Regions from separate parts of the Bartonella sp. W8122 genome, predicted to be linked through region 1. Evidence: predicted binding sites of a transcription regulator. Region 1 holds the regulator's gene; the other holds the start of a gene.
The links. The regulator LexA, encoded in region 1, represses DNA repair genes until DNA is damaged. The targets are predictions, from matches to a motif close to TGTTCNNNNTGTGTTCNG.
Positions count from the first base shown of each region.

Region 2: a site for LexA is predicted at 6,144-6,161, ahead of recA (recombinase RecA). Genes of this name have one in related genera too.

Region 1 is NZ_JACFOO010000001.1:1,603,030-1,615,155, forward strand. Features, by position in the region: gene H3S83_RS07045 (iron ABC transporter permease) at 1-1,032, shown strand, start outside; gene H3S83_RS07050 (ABC transporter substrate-binding protein) at 1,044-2,006, shown strand; gene H3S83_RS07055 (TonB-dependent receptor) at 2,105-4,222, shown strand; gene H3S83_RS07060 (TetR/AcrR family transcriptional regulator) at 4,660-5,277, shown strand; gene H3S83_RS07065 (hypothetical protein) at 6,186-6,389, shown strand; gene hpaR (homoprotocatechuate degradation operon regulator HpaR) at 6,487-6,975, opposite strand; gene lexA (transcriptional repressor LexA) at 9,801-10,520, shown strand; gene rimO (30S ribosomal protein S12 methylthiotransferase RimO) at 10,938-12,126, shown strand, end outside.
Region 2 is NZ_JACFOO010000001.1:1,860,747-1,872,872, reverse strand. Features, by position in the region: gene rpsK (30S ribosomal protein S11) at 1-121, shown strand, start outside; gene H3S83_RS08155 (DNA-directed RNA polymerase subunit alpha) at 215-1,228, shown strand; gene rplQ (50S ribosomal protein L17) at 1,252-1,677, shown strand; gene H3S83_RS08145 (DegQ family serine endoprotease) at 2,563-3,957, shown strand; gene H3S83_RS08140 (replication-associated recombination protein A) at 4,005-5,285, shown strand; gene H3S83_RS08135 (OmpA family protein) at 5,397-6,068, shown strand; gene recA (recombinase RecA) at 6,285-7,367, shown strand; gene alaS (alanine--tRNA ligase) at 8,691-11,357, shown strand; gene H3S83_RS08120 (glucan ABC transporter ATP-binding protein/ permease) at 11,904-12,126, opposite strand, start outside.

The DNA of each region.
Region 1 (12,126 bases):
CTTTCGATCCGCTTTGCAAATGGAAAAGAGCTTGTCATCCGCAATTTCCTGGTCGGGATTTTGCTTTTATTGTCCGCATTTTTTCTTTTTCTCATTTCCTTGAATTTAGGAACAATCGATACCGGCCTTTACGATTTCTTGAAACTTGTCTCGGGCGAAGAGATCAATCACCAATCCTATTTTGCTTTATGGGATGTGCGCCTTCCACGTTTGGCTTTGGCATTTTTGATTGGCTGGAGTGTGGCAGTTTCCGGAGCTATTCTACAACCGATTGCCCGTAATCCTTTGGCTGATCCGGGTTTGTTCGGTATTAGTCACGGTTCCTTGACAACGACAATTGTTTTGCTTGCTTTCATTCCTACAGCCTCCCGTGTTCTCATTACATTTGCTTCTCTTGCCGGAGGCTTGGGCACGGCATTGGTGTTGCTTGCTCTGGTTGGTAACCGGCATTCAGGCGGTCTGGTCATTCTCTTAATGGGGATTGCCGTTGCAACGGTCCTTGCTTCAATCAATTCTTTCCTGATACTTTATCTGCCAACCGAAGCCTCCTACAATGCATCAAGCTGGATGGCCGGTTCTCTTTTTCAGGCCAACTGGTTAAGCGTTTCGGCATTTCTACCGCTTTTTGTGTTCAGCCTCGTCGGAATTTTTCTCTCCGGACATTCTCTCAACCGGTACGACTTGGGAAACGAGCTTGCGCAATCGCTCGGTGAACCGGTTATCATTTCCCGTCCCCTATTATTATTATTCGCTGTCTTGTTAAGTGCCGCTTCTGTAACAATTGTGGGGCCGCTCGCTTTTTTAGGCATTCTGGCACCGCAACTTGCACAATTTATGAGTGGTGCGAATGGGAGTGCCAGACTTTATCTTTCGGGTCTTGTGGGGGCAAATCTCGTCATCGGGGCCGACATCATTTCGAAAAACGCAACAACCATTGCTATGCCTTTGGGATTAACAACCACCATTATCGGTGTTCCGTTGTTCATTATCGTTTTACGCCTAAAAACCCTTCGTCAGTATTTTCAAAAATAAGGAAATATTTCATGCGTATCAAATATTCAACTTTGTTAATCAGCACTGTTCTACTCGCAATTTCCGCAACCGCCGAGGCTCGGGAAGTCGTTGATACTATGGGGCGCACAGTCGATATTCCGGATCATCCCGAGAGGGTCGTTGTAATGAGTGAGCCAGCAATCGCCATTCCGATGATCGAGCTTGGCGTCAATCCGATTGGCAGTTTTGGCCGCGCCGATGACGGCACATATCAGGTCGGTGCCGATTTCATTGATACTCTGTTCGGGCCGAACCAGAAAAAACCTCAAGGAATAGGGAATAACCGTCAAGTTGATCTTGAAAAACTTTATTCAATGAAACCGGATCTTATTATTGGTACGGAGTTCGATGTCGATAAGGTCAAACAGCTTTCTACCGTTGCGCCCGTCTATATGCAGCATTACACGACCGGTCATCTTGATAATTTTGTCATTGAAGAAAACCTTGCAAAACTTTTCGGTAAAGAAACCGCATTCCAAACTCTAAAAGAAAAATATCTTGAAGATGTTCAGGAAACAAAAAAACAGCTTCCGGAAAGTCTCGAAAACAAGACATATTTACCTGTCATCATAATGGATCAGATCAACATTGTGGGAGAGGGGATTGGCGTTTCTCAACCTCTTAATGATTTGGGAATGAAACCTTTTGAAGTTTCGAACGACAAGACCCATTCAGACGGATCTCCAAAAATAGTATTGCCAATCAGTGCAGAAACATTCGGTTCCCTTAATCCGGATATTCTTGTTGTAATCATTAATTGGGGAGCTCCTGACAAAAGCGTTGAAGCGACAAACGAAGCTTTGAATAAACTGGTACCAGGGTGGGCAACTTATATGAAACCGGCGCGCGAGGGACGTGTCATTTATCTTGATGGCTCAAAGGTTTTTACGCCCAGTTTTTTGAGTGCCCGTTACACGCTGGGCGAAGTGAGAAAATGGGCCAAAACAAAATGAGGATATTTTGTTTCACTATATAAAATAAATATTGACTTAATTTATATCATGAGTAATAAACTCATATTTTCTTCGTTTTCCCTAAAAGGTCTCATCTGATGTCAAAAACGCTATCGAAAAACCGGTTTTTCCTATCGTCAGCCCATTATCAGATCATTTGTGGTTTGATTGTATTATCTTCTGCGGTTCCTTCTGCTTTTGCCGAGGAAAAAGAGGATCAGAAACAAACAACGTCTAATAATACTGTATTGGAAAAAGTCGTCATTAGCGGTGAAAAATCTTTGCGATCGCTTCAGCATACCGCAAGTTCGGTGACGGTGCTCAGCGGTGACCGTATCGCGGAACGGCCTGCTGTGACAACGCTGACCGATCTTCTCAAAGGAACGCCGAACGTTCTTTATACAAATGACAGTGATGCGCCGATTATCCGCGGTGTTGATACCAAAGGTCCGTTGGTAAAAGGTAATGCCTATTTAGCCAACCCAATTCCCCGTGCGACAATCAGCGTAGATGGACGTTATCTGAGTGCGGGCGAATTCGGTATTGGCGCTGCACCGATTTGGGATGTCGAATCTGTTGAAGTATTCCGCGGTCCGCAAACGACAACGCAAGGTGCAAACGCGATCGCCGGTGCGATTGTTATCAAGACAAAAGATCCTACTTTTACGCCAGAGGCAGAAATACAAACTCTCTATGGCACCAGACAACAAAAACGCGGCTCTCTTATGGCTTCGGGGCCTATAACACCAGAACTCGCTGGTCGTATCGCACTTGATTATAGCGGGCGCGATACATTTATCAAATATACAAATCCCCAGTTTCTGGATTCGGATATGGATAACGACCCGCGTAATGTCAACGGCCGTGTAAAGCTGCTTTGGCAACCTTCCGAAATACCCGGATTGGAAGGCAAGCTTACCTATTCACACATGGATTCACGGCGGCCTGCTTTCGAAATTGCCTCACACCCCTATGACCAACTTCACGATACACGTGATAGTACAGACAATATCCAGACCAAAACCGATGCCGGTATTTTTGACATGAAATACGATCTGGGAAACACGGTTATTCTGTTTAACGAGTTACAATATTCAAACGGCACATATGATTATAACTTCGGTCGTTCGTTTAACGGTACCGCTTCAAAAGACTATGATAATGTTTCGAACGAATTTCGCGTCAATTTTGGCGACGAAACAACGACTTTAAGTGGTCTTGGCGGCGTGTTTTATTCAAAAAGCAATTCGGACAACCATATGTTGCACGACTTTGCATCAACCGATTTTACCGTTGATCAGGACAGTGTCGGTGTTTTCAGCGAACTGACATATCGTTTTGCTGAAAAATGGGCGTTGACCGGAGGTTTGCGTTATCAATATGACGGTATCCGGCACGACGGTGTTGCAAGCTATGTTCCGGGTGTTCGCCACATTTATGATGAAAGTTTTGATGCTGTACTTCCGAAAATTTCACTCTCTTACGATATTCGCGACGATATAACTGTTGGTGTTATGGCTTCTCGCGGTTATTTGCCGGGCGGAACCGGACTTAATTTTTCCGGTAAGCGGTATTATGATTTTGATGCTGAAAAAGCGTGGAACTATGAAATTTTCTCGCGTATCACCGTGCTTGACAGCAAACTCTCTATTACTCCGAATATTTTCTACACCCGCTACACAGATTCCCAACGTTCTGTCACCGATTACATGAACGGCAAACAATTCGGTTCAATCATCGTCAATGCCGATGAAGCAAAAACTTACGGTGCGGAATTGGGAGCCGATTATCAATTGCTTGACAATCTTCTGTTGCGCGGAGGCCTCGGGCTTCTCCATACCGATACAAGTGAATTCGGTGACACACGCGGCAATGTGTTTGATGGTAAGAAATTTGCAAAAGCACCGGGTTACATGTTCAATGTCGGTGCTGATTGGGATATCATAGAAAACCTTCGGTTGAGTGGCGATGTGCGCTACACAGATGACTACTATTCAACAGATGATAATGATCCGGCTTTACGCGTGGGATCCTATGCAATTGCCAATATGCAGCTATCATATAAACCGAATGATCATATGGAAATATTTGGCTATGCAAAAAATCTGTTTGATGAGCGTGTTCCAACAGAAAAAAATCGCGATCGTATAGCAGGCATTCAAGCTTATATTACCGAACCACGTGAATTCGGTGTTGGTTTGAAAATGAAATTTTAGTAGTCCTTATTGCACATTGACCAGTCAAATCAGGAAAAAGCCATATAGCATTCTATATGGCTTTTTTGTTAGCCATTTATCGAACCGGATATTAGTTTTCAAAAAACTACAAAAATCATATAGCGCAACACTTGTTCTTTTGGTCCGTTGAGTTGGATAAAATGCGTGAGCAGCTTGCCTAATTAAGTTAGCTAACCATCATTTCGGGTTAATAAGACCATTAAAACAGATGAGATGACGATACATAATGGGTGCATATTGGTTGGGCAGTTTCGCCTCGATAAATTTTCACTCGTTAAAAATGCTTACGTCACATAAGATGCAGAATTTAAAGACAAAAAGTTGTTAGGCCCGGAAGCCATCTGATTGTTCCATTCAATTGTTCGTGATATATTTTTTCAAATTTCTTTCTTAAAACTCGAACAAAATTGGCTCTAATGACTGAACCGCCCAAAAAACTTTCACGGGGAAGACCGCCTACAATCAACAAAGATAGAATACTGGAAGCCGCTATTGAAATTGGGCTACCCAAAATTACATTTGTTGGCGTTGCTGAAAAATTAGGTGTGAGCCATATGGCTCTCTATAATCACGTTAACGGATTGGAGGCTTTAAAAACTCTTGCTGCAGAAACCATTTTCTTGAAGTGGAAATTACCTCAAATAACGTCAAACGTTAGTTTGCATGATTATCTTGTAACACTTGCTTCTTCATTGTGGAAACTCGTCGAAACCCATCAAGGTATAACGCCTTATCTGCTTCGCCGCGATATGATTACTCCCGCAATCGAACAGCGCATTTTTATACATCAACAGAAACTCGCTGAAACCTACCATCTTTCATTCATTCAGTCGCATTGGCTGGCTTTTACCATTTGTTATCACACACTTTCGGTAGCTGATAGCGTTTTGCCGGATAATAAAGATGAAGAGGATTTAACCCGTTATCAATCAAACCTCGGCATTCCGGGTATAGATGATGAATATGCCATTGGCATTCGTGCACTTATATTGGGTAGCCTTTCTATTCTTGATGAAATTTCCGAACGAAAATAAATAAAAATATTTGAGAGCTACCAAAAATCTCTATTCCATTGATGCGATAACGTTCATCGATTCTATATTTGGTTAAAAGTCCGCGGTATGTGAATATTGATGCAAAACTAAAAAAAGAGAAATTGAAACTTAGCTCATCGGCAGTAAACATTCCTTCAAATCTTGAGGTAAGTAGCCGACAAAATCGACATTGATATCAAGGCACCTCGCTTCGATTCAACATGTGTTCCTTGAAATTCTGGATTTTTATTTTGCCGCTGGGTTAAACAAGTTTCACTCACCTCGCAATCGGTTTTTGAAATCAATTCTTGATATTTATTAAACTATTTAACGTATTAAATATTATAGTAACCAATAGATCGGTTGTGCTAGTAAATTTTATCGTGCCACATATGATTGTTGAATATTCAGCGAATTTTGAAAATCGCATTGATATTGATGTGTTGTGTGACTCGCTATGGTGAGTTCTTAAATCGAACCCGATATTCACTTTAGGCGGTATAAGGGTTCGGGTTTAACAGACAGAAATTTATCGCATAGCCGATTGTGCGCTTTTATATCGCTGACGCTAGGCATCGGAGCAGGGCACACAAAGCAACAAATCATTAATGCCGGTAACAAAATTTTCTAGTTGCAAGCAAATTTTGCGCCGAGCTTTTTAGCGAACCAAATTTCACGCTTTCATTCGAGATTAACAAAATCAATAAAAACGCTTTCCGAAAGAAAATTCCATCCGTTCACGTTTGAAAAATAATGCATAGCAAGGGTAGAGGACAGATGGCAAAAATACACTGAGAGAGCGGATTGAAAAGGCGAATAAAGATTTTGAACGGTTTCGTCGTGATGGAGTACTTAACCAAGTCAATGACCATTCGGTAGCCGCAGATGATGGAAGAACGGCTTTCAATGTGATTTCACAGGTTGATCTTGAAATTATTGCGAAAGCTTCTCAATATTCTCTTGTCTGCTTTGGCGAAGGTTCTATGCATGACACGTCTATGATGTTAGGCGTATTAGGTGGAGAAACCTACAAAGGGAAAGCGGAGTTTGTTACCGAACTCTTTGCTATTTCCGGAACAGGGCAGGTAAATGCCGTTATGTCGCTTGACTAATAGAAGTTGAAGAACCAGCCAGATACGAGAAAGAGGATGACTACCGACTGGATTAACGATATTTCCTTGTCGGAAAACAAAACTCAAAATCGGTAAGCTACTTTTCTTCGGGCTGGCCAGCGTTTTCTTCCAATATTTTATGGATAATGGTACCAGCCAGTTTAGCTTTTTCTATAAATTCACCAAGCAATTTATGCAATTCTGACAAATTCTCTCGGCCGAAAGCCCGACTTATTTCGTTATATATCACTTCGGAACCAACCCCGACTTCCCCGATGAGGTCGGAACCGGTTTTGCTTATCATTACCATTGAACGTCGTCCGTCTTCCGGGCTAGTCCACCTTTTTATCAGTTTCCTGTCTTCAAGATCACGTAAAATGCGTGTGAGCGAAGGACCCAGAATGACAGTAGCGTCAGCCAAGTCGGTGGTAGAAATTTCATCGACTGCCGTTAAGGTTCGCAACACGCGCCACTGCTGTTCTGTTAGATTGAAATTCCTCAAATGCGGCCGGAGATACTCCATAATCGCTTCACGTGCTGAAAGGAGCGCCATAGGAGTCGATCTCTGGAATGATCGAAGTGTCATTTTCGTAATCTCGATGTTGGATTGCACGCATATAAATTGCGAACAATAAAATTGCAAATTGTTAGATCGGTCAGAAGAAGGTCTTGTTCTATAAATAAGGCTTTTACTGACAGGCCAATATTTTTCGTTATGTCCCTTGATAGCAATATTTCGATTGTTATTACCGATTGCTTGATGAAAAGGTTTTTCGTAAATTCATTTAAAAGCGGTAAAAGTCATCCAATTAACCTCTGCAGAAAAATAACACCCACCGTCCCAATTCTGTTTCAGATCTCGTGGTTATTTTAACTCATATTTTGCATCTTCATTCGGGAGACTGTCGAATATTTTTGCTCTCCTTCTTGCGAACCTCCATGGTCGACATCCATCCGGCTACATTACGCAATAGGCTCAAGCCTTTAGAAAATTGCCATTTAGCAGTGCCTTGCTAGCTAATATAACCGACCGAAAACGGACTTTATGTTTTCAAGATTACCCGGTTTTTTAGATATTGAATGTTACAGTTATACTCCGATAAAGATGGGGTGAGGGTGCCGCGATTTCATTGTTATGAATTACATTTAAAATTTTTATTGTAAAAAAACAACATTCGAGAATTTGTATTATGGCGCATTGTCATTTGTTTTACTCTTTTTCGAAAAAAGAGAAATCGTCAATATTCATATCGTTTATTTATATTACGATAATAGATTTTATTACATATAATGGGTCGATTATTATTAATAACTTCAATAGTCTACAAAATGCCCCCATATCTTATACTCTCATATTCAACATGGGACAAAATGGACTAGCTGGAAAACGCCGAATGAAATCGGCTTCGGGATATAATATACCCTTTGAGTTATTCTTAATTTCTGATGCGGGAAAAATCTTTATTGAGCAAGAGCCGATAAAATTCGCTGGGCACACACTGGCACAATGGATCATTTTTTACAGGGCAGGTGCAACCTCAGCCTAGTAAAAAAATCGCTGAGGGAACTTATACGGATGTTGCGGTAGTAACCATTGTATATTAGAAAAAATGTAGGTTCGGTACTCTGATGTTTTAGTCATGCCAACATAATCACGTCGTTATGACACGTCGTTTTGGCTTTTTCCGATTTATCTTGCAATTGCTATCGACATGTCGGAACCATTATTTGGCTTATCAAACAGCCGTAACAACTACGCGGCTTCTGTCAACGTGCTGTAATCACTATGTGCCAGAAGATTGTTCTCTTGTTTGTCTGTTTATTGCATAAGATATATTATGGAACTTTTTTATATCGGGCACGAGAGACGGGGAAGCTGATTGTTGATCAAATCTGCAATAAAAACCCCGAAAATAATTGAGCTTTTTATTGATTACCATCTCGCCACAAATTTACGCGCTGTGCCCGTCTCAAAGCTGTTTCAGGTTTTGTGTAAGAAATCGGGATGTAAGATACAAGGTAAATGCACGGTAATAAGGCAAATTACACGTTAATTTTGTTTCTCATTAATTTTTGAGAAGTTTGGGTTATCAGGCATAAACGATTATGTTGAACGCCGATTTCGACGTTCACGAAAACCGGGGCGACAAAGACAGATTGGCACTTTATGTGAATTTTACATGTAACAGAATTTGGACCAACCAAAGATAATTCGATGCGTTATCGGCATCGCTGTTTGAACGCACCGCCAGGGCCAAATGTTGGAGGACGTAACAGTAGATGCTCTACAAATCCGCGATTATGATTGGGACACGGTATTCATTGCCTAACACATTTCAGATTCTTCAAAAATTTGCAGCAACGCCAATAACAAATCAATGCGGCTTGATCCGTGAATTAATGTCCGAACTCTTGAAGACCGTAATTTCGAACAATTATAAATTTACAAGCAAAAAATACGATGAAAATCGGCAATGAGACTATCCACCTTCGATGAGGCGGGTATGAGCGATAGACAGACAATTTTATGATATATAAAGCCCGAAATAGAAGATAGGGGTGCTAATAATTGAGTGTTTGACGAGCTTTTGATACGAACTGACGCTTGCCCCCTTCCCTTTAGACCTTTCGAAAATCATGCGCATCAAGTTTTAATTATGACGTTTGAAGGCAGGAATTTTTAGCATTTAACCTAATTTTACATAACTGTAAGAACCGACCATTTTCGCGGTTTGGTCTTACAAAGATTGCCGATCGGCAGAATACACTTTGTTTTGAAGTTTGGAATGAACAAAGCGGATTAGCCGAGACAAAACCGAAGCTGTGCTAAAACTTATTATTCTGGGTAGTTCCGGCGCAATTATTTCAGACTTGCTCGTCGCCAGTTGCCCATCAGGACATTCAATTGACTGATCTGAGGAGTAAAAACTCGTCGGCATGAAATTACCTAGGCGAGCCTCTGATCAATTGGGCTTGCAAGGTTTTTCAATGAAAAGACAATTCGTATATCGCTCGCAGCTCGACACGATATATCAGGCTCTATTTTTATAGAAAAATCAATCAGTTGAGCAATCTTTGTTAAGAGGATATCTAAATGCACAACGAAAGACGCTTGGAGAGTGAAATTCTCATCGGCGTCGAGCGAAATCCTATTCAAACAGAACTTTCGACCAAACATTTTAGTTTATTGCACACTGTTGCATTTGCTTATTTATGACCGTTTATATCGTCTATCCATTTGAAGTTAAAACAATTGGATTATGGATAAAACCAGCCAGTTGTTTCAGGACAAACTTCCACTTTATAATTTATCGCGCGTGAAAAACGTTTAAATGCTTGTAGAACATTAATAGAACATATAGTGTATGTTCTGGTTTTGTTTCTCATTGATTCGTGTTATTGGAGAGTTTTATGTTAACCCGCAAGCAGTATGAATTGCTTCTGTTTATTCATAACCGCCTAAAAGAAACCGGTATTCCCCCTTCATATGACGAGATGAAAGAAGCATTGGATCTAGCATCGAAGTCGGGCATTCACCGGTTGATTACAGCTTTGGAAGAACGTGGCTTCATTCGTCGCCTCCCCAACCGCGCACGTGCTTTGGAAGTTCTGAAACTGCCCGAATCCATGGTACCTCCTATAAATACTGTGCGTAAATTTTCTCCAAATGTCATAGAAGGCACGAAAAACAAACCCTTTAAAAATATCATTGCGAAAGAGCTCAATGACGGCGAAAGCGGTCCGGCAGCCAACGTAAATGTTCCGGTTATGGGGCGTATTGCTGCAGGAGTTCCTATCTCGGCCATTCAAAACCAGACCAACATGCTTTCATTGCCTCCTGATATGGTTGGGAGCGGTGAACATTACGCTCTTGAAGTTAAAGGGGATTCCATGATCAATGCCGGAATTTTTGATGGCGATACGGTGATAATCAAACGTGGAAACACCGCAAATCCGGGAGAAATTATTGTTGCCCTCGTTGACGACGAGGAAGCAACGTTGAAACGTTATAGAAGAAAAGGCGCCTCAATTGCTCTTGAAGCAGCCAATCCGGCTTATGAAACAAGAATATTCGGTCCTGACCGTATCAAAATTCAAGGGAAACTCGTCGGGTTGATACGACGCTATTGACGGTTTGATAAGGCGACATCGATTATCATAATTCAGCTCATTAACGACGCCATCTGGCACACACTGTTTAAAATTGATGATCGTCGGAAGCTTATATTGAGGATTGTCAAAGCGGTTTAAAATGACCGGTTTTGACAGTGATGTTTCACACAGGGATTACGTCTCATTCAGGAATTATGAACAAATTGGTTGCTCAAACAAAAAAGTTTGAAATTTGGCAAAAAAGCTTGAAATTTGGTACGAATTTATGCGTCTTTGTGGCAGTCCGGTGATGTCGTGATGTCCAATAACAAGGACTGATTGTTTTGGACCATGATGTTTATGGTGTTTTCAGCGTTAGGGGCTTGCCTTTTTAGTAAAAGAGATTAGGCCAACACAAAACGTGTTTTAGAATTTCGTATATTTGCAGGAAATAATATGTCAGCTCCACGTGTCAGTTTTGTATCTTTGGGGTGCCCTAAAGCACTGGTAGATTCTGAACGCATCATAACAAAATTACGGTCTGAAGGTTACGAGATCGCTCCCAAACATGACGGGGCCGATCTGGTGATCGTCAATACATGCGCCTTTATCGATTCTGCACGTAATGAATCGCTCGCCAATATTGGTGAAGCTTTGAACAAAAATGGTAAGGTCATAGTGACCGGTTGTCTCGGTGCAGAACCTGAGGTAGTGACCAAAACTTATCCGAACGTCTTGGCTATTACCGGACCACAAGCTTACGAAAGCGTAATGGAAGCGGTCCATAAGGTTGCTCCACCCGTCCATGATCCTTTTGTTGATCTTGTTCCACCGCAAGGCGTTCGTTTGACACCGCGTCATTATGCTTATTTAAAAATATCCGAAGGCTGTTCCAATCATTGTAGCTTCTGTATTATTCCCCAATTGCGAGGAAAGCTCGTTTCGCGACCAGCGTCAAACGTTTTACGAGAAGCAGAAAGACTGGTACAAGCTGGCGTAAAGGAATTACTGGTCATTTCGCAGGATACGAGTGCTTACGGGCAAGATTTGAAATATAGCGAAAGTGTCTGGAAAGACCATTCGGTGCGGGCCCGTTTCTATGATCTAGCCAAAGAACTTGGAGAGCTGGGTGTCTGGATCCGTATGCACTATGTATACCCCTACCCCCATGTTGATGACGTCATTGAACTTATGGCCGAGGGCAAGATACTGCCATATCTCGATATTCCTTTCCAGCATGCTTCTCCTACGGTTCTTCGTAATATGAAGCGCCCGGCACATCTTGAAAAAATTAATAAACGCATTGAAAAATGGCGTTCTATCTGTCCGGATATTGCTTTGCGATCAACATTCATTGTTGGTTTTCCGGGCGAAACGGAAGAAGATTTTCAATTGCTTCTGGACTGGATGAGTGAGGTAAAAATAGATCGTGCCGGCTGCTTCAAATATGAGGCTGTAGAAGGTGCAGCGGCTAACGACCTAGGATTGGAAATTATTCCTGAGGAAATTAAGGAAAGTCGGTGGAAACGTTTTATGGCACATCAAAAAACAATTTCCGCACAACTTCTGAAGAAAAAAATCGGTAAACGGTTACAGGTGCTTGTCGACGAAAGTGATAGACATAAAGGCATCGGGCGTACAAAAT
Region 2 (12,126 bases), 260 kb from region 1:
TTCAGGTCGGGAATCAGCTTTACGGGCTCTTCAAGCTGCAGGTTTTATTATTACATCTATTCGTGATGTGACACCCATTCCGCATAATGGTTGCCGTCCGCGTAAGAAACGCCGCGTTTAATCCGGTTGTTTTTCGGTGTCAGGGCGCTGCTCTGGCGTTCAAGCTGGCCGTCACGGCTGAATGGTGACGGAAGTAAAGGACAGGAATAGGAATATGATCCAGAAAAACTGGCAGGAACTGATTAAGCCTAATAAAGTCGAGTTTCAAACGCAAGGTGGTTCAAATAAAGCTATTGTAATTGCCGAACCGTTGGAACGCGGCTTTGGTTTAACATTAGGTAACGCTTTACGGCGCGTGTTGCTGTCTTCCTTGCGGGGTGCAGCTATCACAGCTGTACAGATCGACGGTGTGTTGCATGAATTTTCGTCAATACCGGGCGTGCGGGAAGATGTCACTGATATTATTTTGAATATCAAAGAGATTGCCATCCGCATGGAAGGTGAGGGACCAAAACGCATGGTCGTCCGTAAAGAAGGGCCGGGTGTCGTCACAGCCGGTGATATCCAGACGGTAGGCGATGTTGAAATCCTCAATCCGGAACATGTTATCTGCACGCTCGATCAGGGCGCAGAAATCCGTATGGAATTTACAGTGAATTCGGGTAAGGGCTATGTCCCGGCAGATCGCAACCGTAATGAAGATGCTCCAATCGGGCTTATTCCGGTTGATAGCCTTTATTCGCCAATTCGCAAGGTTTCTTATAAGATCGAGAATACCCGTGAAGGTCAGGTTCTTGACTACGACAAATTGATCCTGACGGTTGAAACGAACGGTGCGGTCACGGCAGAAGATGCTGTTGCTTTTGCTGCTCGTATTCTACAGGACCAACTTTCGGTATTCGTCAATTTCGAAGAACCCCAGAAAGAGGCTCCGCAAGAGCAGGTCTCCGAACTTGCATTCAATCCGGCCTTGCTCAAGAAGGTGGATGAGCTGGAACTTTCAGTTCGTTCTGCCAATTGTCTTAAAAATGACAATATCGTTTATATTGGCGACCTTATCCAGAAAACGGAAGCAGAAATGCTGCGTACTCCTAATTTTGGTCGTAAGTCGCTCAATGAAATCAAGGAAGTTCTTGCATCTATGGGACTTCATCTTGGTATGGAAATCCCCGCTTGGCCGCCTGAAAATATCGACGACCTCGCAAAACGTTATGAAGATCAATACTGAGTTAAAAATTAAGGAGAAGGCTCATGCGCCATGGTAAGTCAGGCCGCAAGCTGAACCGCACTGCTAGTCACCGTAAGGCGATGTTTGCCAATATGGCAACGTCACTGATCGAGCATGAGCAGATCGTGACGACGCTTCCAAAGGCAAAAGAAATTCGTCCAATCGTTGAAAAGTTGGTAACGTTAGGCAAGCGTGGAGGTCTTCATGCACGCCGGCAAGCCATTTCTGCGATTCGCGATGCAAAACAGGTAGCGAAATTGTTTGATACATTGGCACCGCGCTACGCTACACGTAATGGCGGTTATCTGCGTATTATGAAAGCCGGTTTCCGTGCCGGTGACAATGCTCCTCTGGCTGTTGTGGAATTTGTTGAACGCGACATCAATGCCAAAGGTGCAGCAGATAAAGCACGTGTAGAAGCTGCTGCCAAGGAATCAGAAGCCGCTTGATTGGCTATCATTTGAAAAAATGATTAATGTTAAAAAACCCGCTTGTTTGGCGGGTTTTTTGTTTTTTTGGCAGTTTATTCGTTGAAATCGGAAATGTCACGTTTGAGGCCGATTTCGGTTGTTTCGACTTATAACCGGAAATTCATTGGCGTTTTAAAATTTTTGTTGATGACAGTGCGCGGGATTGTCGCTCGGCGAAAACGGGTCTCGTTTGGTAGTTGAATTACCGCAGTGCTTGATGATGAATGATTATTGGACATTGGCTATCGACTTGCCATGAGCCTGCTTCATAATTGAAGAAGAGACACGCATTGTTGAGCCATTTATAATGGATTGAAAATGAATGGCGTTCGTTTCATAAAATTGCCTTCCTGTTGAATGGCTAATTCCATTAAAAATTGCCTGAAAATCCGGATCAGCTCGCCACTTATTTTACTATTTTTTCTTGAGATGTCTTATCAATAGGAACGTTTTACGTGAAAGACATGAATGTGGTCGGGCGGAGGGAGATAATCGGATATAAATAGATGATAATTGGGCGAATGAGAGCTTCGGAAGGACAATGTCATAGAGCACTCAATATCTTGCGAGCTTTACATATATTATGCGAAGTTTTTATAATTGTCAGATGGCACAAAAAAGAAAGCCGGAGTTGGTGAGCCTATTGATGATAATATCAATGGGATTGGCGAGTGCACCGAGACTCGTAACTACTGACAACAACATACTAAAATCAATTCAATTTCGTTCTTTTGACAAAATCATAAATAGAATGAGAATCTGTTGAAGGCTGTCGAATAAGGATCGTTTCTTTTGATGAAACGCTTATAGATTGAAAACTGCCCGAACCATTACAAGAATAAAGTCTTTTGTAAGGAAATAAGAATGAAACCCATTTTCAAGGCCATTGTTCTTTTCAGCTTATTGACAGCCCTTTTACCTCAAGCAAGCTTTGCAGAAGTTCCGCAGTCACAAGCCGAAATCAAATTGAGCTTTGCACCTCTGGTTAAGAAGACAGCACCGTCTGTCGTCAACGTTTACGCGGCAAGAATCGTTCGTGCCCGTTCACCTTTTGCCAATGATCCATTTTTCGAACAATTTTTCGGGCAACCGTTACAAAACGCACCATCACGCAAGCAATCGTCGCTCGGTTCCGGAGTTATTGTTGATCAAAGCGGGCTTATAGTGACGAATTATCATGTTATTCGTGACGCCGACGAAATCAAAGTCGCTTTGTCCGATGGACGTGAATTTGAAAGCAAAGTGATGCTGAAAGACGAGGCGACAGATATAGCAGTTCTGAAAATCACTCCGAAGGGAACTCCCTTTCCGGTCTTGCCTTTGGGCGACTCGGATGAAGTCGAAGTTGGCGATCTCGTGCTTGCAATAGGTGATCCGTTCGGCGTGGGGCAGACCGTTACCAGCGGTATTGTTTCAGCACAAGCCCGTACACGTGTCGGTATTTCCGATTTCGACTTTTTTATCCAGACAGATGCCCCGATCAATCCCGGCAATTCTGGTGGTGCATTGATTGATATGCGGGGTGAGCTCATCGGTATCAACACGGCCATCTATTCGCAGTCGGGTGGTTCGGTTGGAATCGGGTTTGCCATTCCGGCAAATCTTGTAAAAACCGTTCTTGATGCGGTAAAAAGAGGAGAGCAGACATTCGAACCTCCCTATATTGGCGCCTCTTTTCAAAATGTAACAGCAGATGTTGCCGAAGGGCTGGGAATGGCTCAGCCTTATGGCGCCATTATTACCGATGTTACAAAAGGAAGCCCCGCTGAACAAGCCGGTCTTAAAATCGGCGATGTTATTTTGAAGGCGCAAAATGTGCGTATTGATAATCCGGACAGCCTTGGTTATCGACTGATGACAACGGGGATCGGTCATACGCTCGATATTGAGTATCTGAGAAATGGTGAGACTGGAAACACCTCTATTTCTCTCACTTCGGTTCCCGAAAACGAGGTTTCACGTCCGGAAAAATTGACAGGAAATACTCCTTTTGCCGGTGCCGAAGTTATGAATTTGACGCCAATGAATGCACGCCGGTTTCATGTAGCGCCAGACACAGTAGGCGTTGTAATCAATAATGTCGACGACAATAGCAATGCGGCAGGTATCTTTCAGCGTGGTGACATTATCCATGGTCTCAATGGCAAGGACATCAAGACAGTTGACGATCTGAAGAAGGTCCTCTCAAAAGGTAATCCGCGTATCTGGCAACTCGAATTCGAGCGCAATGGCATGTTGGTTCGTCAATTTGTGCGTTGAGGTGACAGGTGACTAACGACCTTTTTACATCCTCTACTGATTCCGACATGGATAAAACCAGGCCGCTTGCGGAAAGAATGCGGCCGCAACACCTATCGGAAGTTATTGGTCAGGACCATCTCACAGGGCCGGAAGGTGTGTTAACCAGAATGATCGCATCGGGTTCAATGGGGTCAATGATTTTCTGGGGGCCTCCAGGGACTGGAAAAACAACCGTGGCACGTCTTCTCGCAAACGAGACAAAATTGGCTTTTGAACAGATCTCGGCTATTTTTTCAGGCGTTGGCGAACTTAAAAAAGTGTTCGAGAGTGCCCGTGCAAGACGTATGTCTGGCAGGCAAACATTACTTTTTGTTGATGAAATCCATCGCTTCAATCGTGCTCAACAAGACAGTTTTTTGCCGGTTATGGAAGACGGGACAGTCATACTTGTCGGTGCAACGACTGAAAATCCATCATTCGAACTGAATGCTGCTTTGCTTTCGCGTGCACGCGTTCTTACTTTTCATCCGCTTGATGAAGAAAGTCTGGCAACAATTCTTAAAAGAGCCGAAAAAATCGAGGGTAAAACATTACCCGTTGACGAGCGCGCACGGGAAATGCTGGTGCATATGGCAGATGGCGATGGGCGTGCCGTGTTGACCATGGCAGAAGAATTGTGGCGTGCAGCGCGGTCGAATGAAGTTTTTGACGAGAAAGAACTGCAAAATATCGTCCAGCAAAGAGCTGCTATATACGACAAAGGCCAAGACGGACATTATAATCTGATTTCGGCTCTTCATAAATCGGTTCGAGGTTCCGATCCCGATGCGGCGCTTTATTATCTTTCGCGTATGCTGGATGCAGGAGAAAATCCGCATTATATTGGCAGGCGGCTTGTGCGGATGGCAATTGAAGATATCGGGCTTGCCGATCCGCAGGCATTGGTCATCGCCAATGCTGCAAAAGATGCCTATGACTATTTGGGATCTCCCGAAGGCGAACTTGCGTTTGCTCAGGCCTGTATTTATCTTGCAACGGCGCCGAAATCCAATGCCGGCTATACCGCTTTTAAGAAGGCAATGCGGTCAGCTCGCGAAAACGGCTCCTTAATGCCGCCAAAATATATCCTTAATGCTCCTACAAAATTAATGAAGCAGGAAGGTTACAGTGAAGGCTATCGTTATGATCATGACGAGCCGGATGCATTTTCAGGTCAGGAATATTTTCCTGAAAAAATGGGGCATCAACATTATTATGACCCGCCGGAACGGGGGTTCGAGCGTGAAATAAAAAAGCGCTTGGAATGGTGGGAAAGACTACGTAACGAACGCAAAAAAGAAAATTAATATGGTATTAACGGATAAAAATTGAATTCATCTAGTGAAATCCGGTAAGCCACCTCTATAATCTCCGACAGGAGATTTACGCGAATCTACTCAAAACGGAGATTACAAACTATGTTGAAAAAGTTGGGCATTCTTTTTCTCTCTGCCAGTTTTTTGACCGCATGTGAAACGACAAATCCCTATACCGGCGAAAGTCAGGTATCGAAGACGGCAACCGGCGCAACAATTGGTGCTGTCGCTGGTGCTCTTGGTGGTTTGATGGTCGGCGGATCGAGCCACGCGCAAAGAAATGCTGTTCTGATCGGTGCCGGCGTTGGTGCGCTTGGCGGTGGACTCATAGGAAATTATATGGACCGGCAGGAAGCCGAACTTCGTCAACAATTGCAGGGAACCGGCGTATCTGTTACCCGTGTTGGTGATCAGATACGGCTCAATATGCCGGGCAATATCACTTTCAATACCGATCAGGATTCAGTCAAAGGGCAGTTCTATCCGGTGTTGAATTCTGTTGCCATTGTATTGAAAAAATATAACAAATCTCTGGTTGATGTTTTTGGTTTTACGGATTCGACCGGCAGTCTCCAGCACAATCAGGACTTGTCGCAACGACGCGCACTTTCGGTCGCAAATTATCTTAATAGTCAGGGCATTGATGGGCGGCGTCTGGCTGTTCAGGGATACGGACCTTCCAATCCGATTGCTTCAAATGATACAGTCGAAGGGCGCTCGCAAAACCGTCGTGTAGAAATCCAGATTGCTCCTTTGCGTCAGGACGGTTATTGATTTTCCCGATCTGCTAACTTTTTGAAACCGCCGCACAAACGGCGGTTTTCTTTTTACCCAGTTTATTTTCTTTAAGAGAACATTATTAGAACAAAAATAATTAATTCAATAAAAACAATGTATTAAGATACTTGCCAAAAGAGAACAAATAGTGTACAAAAACATTATAATCAAGTGCATGCTCTGGCTTCATATATTAGAAAAGGTTAGTGTAAGATGTCACAGAATACATTGCGACTCGTTGAGGACAAAACAGTGGATAAATCGAAAGCTCTGGATGCCGCACTATCCCAGATTGAACGTTCATTTGGCAAAGGCTCTATTATGCGCCTTGGCGATAATAAGCACATTGTCGAGATCGAAACAATTCCGACAGGTTCTTTATCGCTGGATATCGCGCTTGGTGTAGGTGGCCTTCCCAAAGGGCGTATCGTAGAAATTTATGGGCCTGAAAGTTCCGGTAAAACAACTTTGGCGCTTCATACAATTGCCGAAGCGCAAAAGCGCGGTGGTATTTGTGCGTTTATTGACGCCGAACATGCTCTTGATCCGGTTTATGCCCGCAAACTTGGTGTCGATGTTGAAAATCTTCTCATTTCGCAGCCCGATACAGGCGAACAAGCTTTGGAAATTACCGACACATTGGTCCGCTCGGGTGCTGTTGACGTTCTGGTTGTTGACTCTGTTGCAGCTCTTACGCCGCGCGCTGAAATCGAAGGCGAGATGGGAGATTCGCTTCCCGGTCTGCAAGCTCGTTTGATGAGTCAGGCTCTTCGCAAATTAACAGCTTCAATTTCCCGTTCGAATTGTATGGTTATCTTTATCAATCAGATTCGAATGAAAATTGGCGTCATGTTTGGTTCTCCGGAAACGACGACTGGCGGTAATGCTTTGAAGTTTTATGCTTCGGTTCGTCTTGACATTCGTCGTATCGGTTCGATCAAAGATCGTGATGAAGTTGTAGGAAACCAGACTCGTGTCAAAGTCGTCAAAAACAAGCTTGCCCCTCCGTTCAAGCAGGTAGAATTTGATATTATGTATGGCGAGGGAATTTCCAAGTTAGGAGAACTTATTGATCTTGGTGTAAAAGTCGGCATTGTTGAAAAATCCGGCGCATGGTTTTCTTATAATTCCCAGCGTTTGGGGCAGGGGCGCGAAAATGCCAAACAGTTTTTGCGTGACAATAAGGAAGTTGCCGAAGAGATCGAGGCTGCCTTGCGCCAGAATGCAGGTTTAATCGCAACGGAACTACTGGAAAACGGTGGCCCGGAAGCCGATGATGAAAGTGCAGCGGGGTGATCCGGTTTCATCGAAACCGGCTAAGATAGGTTAGGAAGATTTCCGGCTCGAAATTTTGTCCATACCAACGTGAAAACGTTTAAGGAATTACGATTTCGAAATCCGGTTCATGATTGAATAAGGGGCGTTAGCCGGAAGGCTGCCGCCCTTTTATTTTACATAATTAAGTTAGCGATTAGGAATAATTCCGTTAGCATTGAATATGAACATTGTTTGATAGAACTTGAATTGTAAGGGCTAGCTAATAAAGCAGGCTGGAAAAACCGACTGGAAAACCGACTGGGAAAAAAGGCCGGAAAAAACATGCGGAAAAAAATGGCTGGAAAAGTGGCTATGTCGGAGTGAAACGGCTTTGTTCTGTCGAAATCATATTCGCTTTGCAGTGGTTGTGCGTGACTACACAGTTTTTCATGAAGATTCTTCTGTCGTCATTCCAATAGTGTTCGTAAAATTCCTTAAAATTCCCTGAAAATCTATTTACGGCATTTTGTACAGCGCATTGTACTTTAACATGAACGAAGTGTCCGGAGTTTTGTCGTTATCAGCGCGAGGTGTTCGCTTTTTAACAGCGTTTTGATCGGGCGCTTCTGGAAAACAAATTGAACGGATAAAAGTTCGGTCTAATGAACTTTATTATTCATTATTACCAATGGTTGTCTTTCTCTTAGCTCCGTAAGCAATTATCGCAGAATGAATGAGCCGTGTTCCAATTTTATGAATTGTCGTGCCCCGAGTTAAGCATTTGACCAACTGTTGCTGGCAAATTCAAAAATTCGCGGATGAAAGTTTATCAGGTGCGGGTCAGTGTTGGTTTCGGGATTAAATAATGCGGGGGAAGAAGAACCGATTTGCGGTAGAAAATTGAAGAAAAACGGGTTTAACACAACGAAATGTAGCCGTAATTCAAAAAATTCCCTCTCACGCAATTCATCGAGGATATTTGGGTAACAGATTCCCACAAGGATTTATATAATTTGGGAATTTGTGATAGAGCGGCCCTGACCAAAAACCGGACAATGGATAGCCATTGAATTTAAGCGGATAAAATGTGTTCATCAGAAGTTGCTTTCGCTATCGCCCATTAAAGTCTTCGTGATAATGTTTGAATAAGCGCAATTTTTTTAAGCTCGCGGCATATGTTTCAAATGTTTTCTGTTGATCTACTTTGCTTAAGCCAAAAAGCACCGGATATAGAATTCACAATGCGGGATTGGCGTGAAAAAGTGGTTTTCAGATTAGAGAATATGCTCTAAAAGGCAGTCAATATATTTTTTAAAATCGGGCGGGCGAGATGAAGCTCTGCGGCGAATACAGGTGTCAGTGATGAATAGTGTTAACGAGATCCGGTCAACATTTCTGGATTATTTCCATAGAAACGGGCATGAAATTGTCCCGTCCAGTCCTCTGGTTCCGAGAAATGACCCAACCTTGATGTTTACCAATGCGGGAATGGTACAGTTCAAGAATGTGTTTACCGGCCTTGAACAACGCCCCTATAAAAGGGCAACCACAGCACAAAAATGTGTTCGCGCCGGGGGGAAGCACAACGATCTTGACAATGTAGGCTACACAGCGCGCCACCACACCTTTTTCGAGATGCTTGGCAACTTCTCTTTTGGTGATTATTTCAAAGAACAGGCCATTTATTTTGCCTGGAATTTACTGACCAAAGAATTCGGTCTGCCGAAAGAAAAGCTGCTTGTCACCGTCTATCATGAGGATGATGCCGCAGCCGAGCTATGGAAAAAGATAGCCGGTCTCACTGACGATAAAATTATCCGGATTTCAACCAGCGACAATTTCTGGGCGATGGGCGACACCGGTCCTTGCGGGCCATGTTCGGAAATTTTCTATGATCATGGCGATAAAATCTGGGGCGGCGTGCCGGGAAGCGCCGAGGAAGATGGCGATCGTTACATTGAAATCTGGAACCTTGTTTTCATGCAATATGATCAGGTTACAAAGGACCAGCGTAATGATCTTCCGCGCCCATCTATTGACACGGGCATGGGGCTTGAACGTATTGCCGCTGTTTTGCAAGGTGTTCATGATAATTACGACATCGACCTCTTCAAGACATTGATCCGCGCTTCCGAAGAGGCAACCGGCGTCAAGGCCGAGGGAGAATTTGTTGCAAGTCACCGTGTGATAGCCGATCACCTTCGTTCATCTGCCTTTTTGATTGCCGATGGCGTTTTGCCTTCCAATGAAGGACGTGGTTATGTATTGCGCCGCATTATGCGTCGCGCCATGCGTCATGCCGAGCTGCTTGGAGCCAAGGAACCGTTGATGTGGCGCCTGTTGCCGACTTTGATACGCGAAATGGGACAAGCCTATCCCGAGCTTATCCGCGCAGAAGCGCTGATTTCGGAAACCTTGCGTCTGGAAGAAACACGCTTCCGCAAGACTTTGGAACGTGGTCTTACCCTTTTGAACGAGGCAAGCCACAATCTGAAATCGGGCGATCATCTTGATGGTGAAACAGCCTTCAAACTTTATGATACCTATGGTTTCCCGCTTGATCTTACTCAGGATGCGCTTCGTCGCCGCAATATAACGGTTGATGTCGAAGCTTTTGACAAGGCAATGGAACGCCAGAAAGCCGAAGCCCGTGCCAATTGGGCGGGTTCCGGAGAAGAGGCAACCGAAACCGTCTGGTTTGCCGTTCGCGATCGCGTCGGTTCCACCGAATTTCTTGGCTATGAGACAGAAAAAGCCGAAGCAGTGATTACTGCAATTGTGAAAGATGGCAAAATTGTCGATGGTCTGAAGGAAGGTGAAGAAGGCGCATTGATCGTCAATCAGACACCTTTTTACGGTGAATCCGGTGGTCAGGTGGGCGATACCGGCGTAATTGCCGGCGAAAAGTTCTCCTTCAACGTCACAGACACACAGAAAAAGGCAAATGGTGTTTTTGTCCATATCGGTGTTGCCAAAAACGGTTCGATCAAGACCGGCGATGTTGTCGAGCTTGATGTAGACCAAAAACGGCGTCGTAAAATCCGCGCCAACCACTCGGCAACCCACCTTTTACACGAGGCTTTACGCGAAACATTGGGTACCCATGTTGCCCAGAAAGGGTCGTTGGTAACACCGGAACGTTTGCGTTTCGACTTCTCGCATCCGAAACCGATGACAGCGGAAGAAATCAAACAGGTTGAAGATTTGGCAAATGAAATTGTTTTGCAAAACAGCCCTGTTACAACCCGTCTTATGAGCGTTGACGATGCTATTGCCGAAGGTGCAATGGCCTTGTTCGGCGAAAAATATGGTGATGAAGTTCGTGTTGTTTCTATGGGGCAACGGGTTGACCCGACAAAAGTTGGAAACCGCGCCTGGTCGCTTGAACTTTGCGGTGGTACCCACGTTAAACGGACAGGTGATATCGGGCTTATCCGCATTGTCTCCGAAAGCGCAGTTGCTGCCGGTGTTCGCCGTATTGAAGCGCTGACAGGCGATGCCGCGCGCCATTATCTGGATGGACAAGATCAACGTGTCCACGAAATTGCCAATGCATTGAAGACAACGCCTCAGGAAGCATTGGAACGTGTTCATGTGCTTGTTGAAGAACGTCGCAAGCTCGAAAAAGAGTTGAATGAAGCGAGAAAGCAATTGGCCTTGTCCGGTGGTGCAAATGATCACGGCGAAGCCGATATTGAACAGATAGACGGGCTGGCCTTTATGGGACGTGTTGTTCACGGTATCGCGCCCAAGGATTTGAAGCCACTTGCCGATGCCGGTAAAAACAAGATCGGTAGCGGTGTTGTTGCCTTTATCGGTGTTTCGGAAGATGGCAAGGCGAGTGCCGTCGTCGGTGTTACCGACGATTTGACAAAACGGTTCAATGCTGTCGAACTCGTCAAAGCATTGTCCGAAGTTCTGGGCGGCAAAGGCGGTGGCGGCCGTCCTGATATGGCCCAAGCCGGAGGACCGGATGGCAACAAAGCAGATGATGCCATGAAAGCCTTGAGGCAAAAATTACAGAAATGAATATTTAAAAAAGCGGGTTTAGCCCGCTTTTTTATTGTCTTATGGGCTTATGATTTTATTGTTTCTACCGTCCTTCTCTGCAGTCATTCCATCAAGGCCGTAGAGAAGTTTGACGCTGCTTCCGGTTTTGGGCTTCATACCATTTTAGTGAAATTGCGAGAGTGCGGGAAGCTCACTTTGGAAGGTAATAGCGCGCCGATCTTGAAATGCCACGTGTTTTTCGAGAGCAGGGCGCTACGGGAGGTTTTAGGCCTATTCAAGGGAATACTTTAAGCGCGGCAAGACCTACAAATTCGTTTTTGGCGAACAATCGGACAGAATTAAATTTATTGTAGAAATTTGCCTTTTTCGCTCATGCGTTTATTCTATTCCGGTTCAACCCATTTCTTTTTATTCGAAAACGCCAAGTGTTTTCTTGCCCCGCAAGTTGCCAATATGGAGGTTATTTACCCGATCTTACAGTGAAACCGGCCAATCTGATAACATTGAGCTTTACCATCGGCAATGATTTTATAGTCGAGGCTCTGGTTCATTAAATCGGTCGGGTTAAGATGGTTGTTGAGCCTGAACAGCATTGTCACGATTAAGCGCATGGGGTGAATGGTCTATTGTCAAACCACCCGCTTTCAGGAGGGCTGTGAAACGACCGCCTTTTTCGGCAAGTTCATCGAAACTTCCTTGTTCCACAATATGCCCACGATCCATAAACAATACCAGATCCGCATTGCGCACAGTCGAAAGCCGGTGGGCGATGATGATCGTTGTCCGA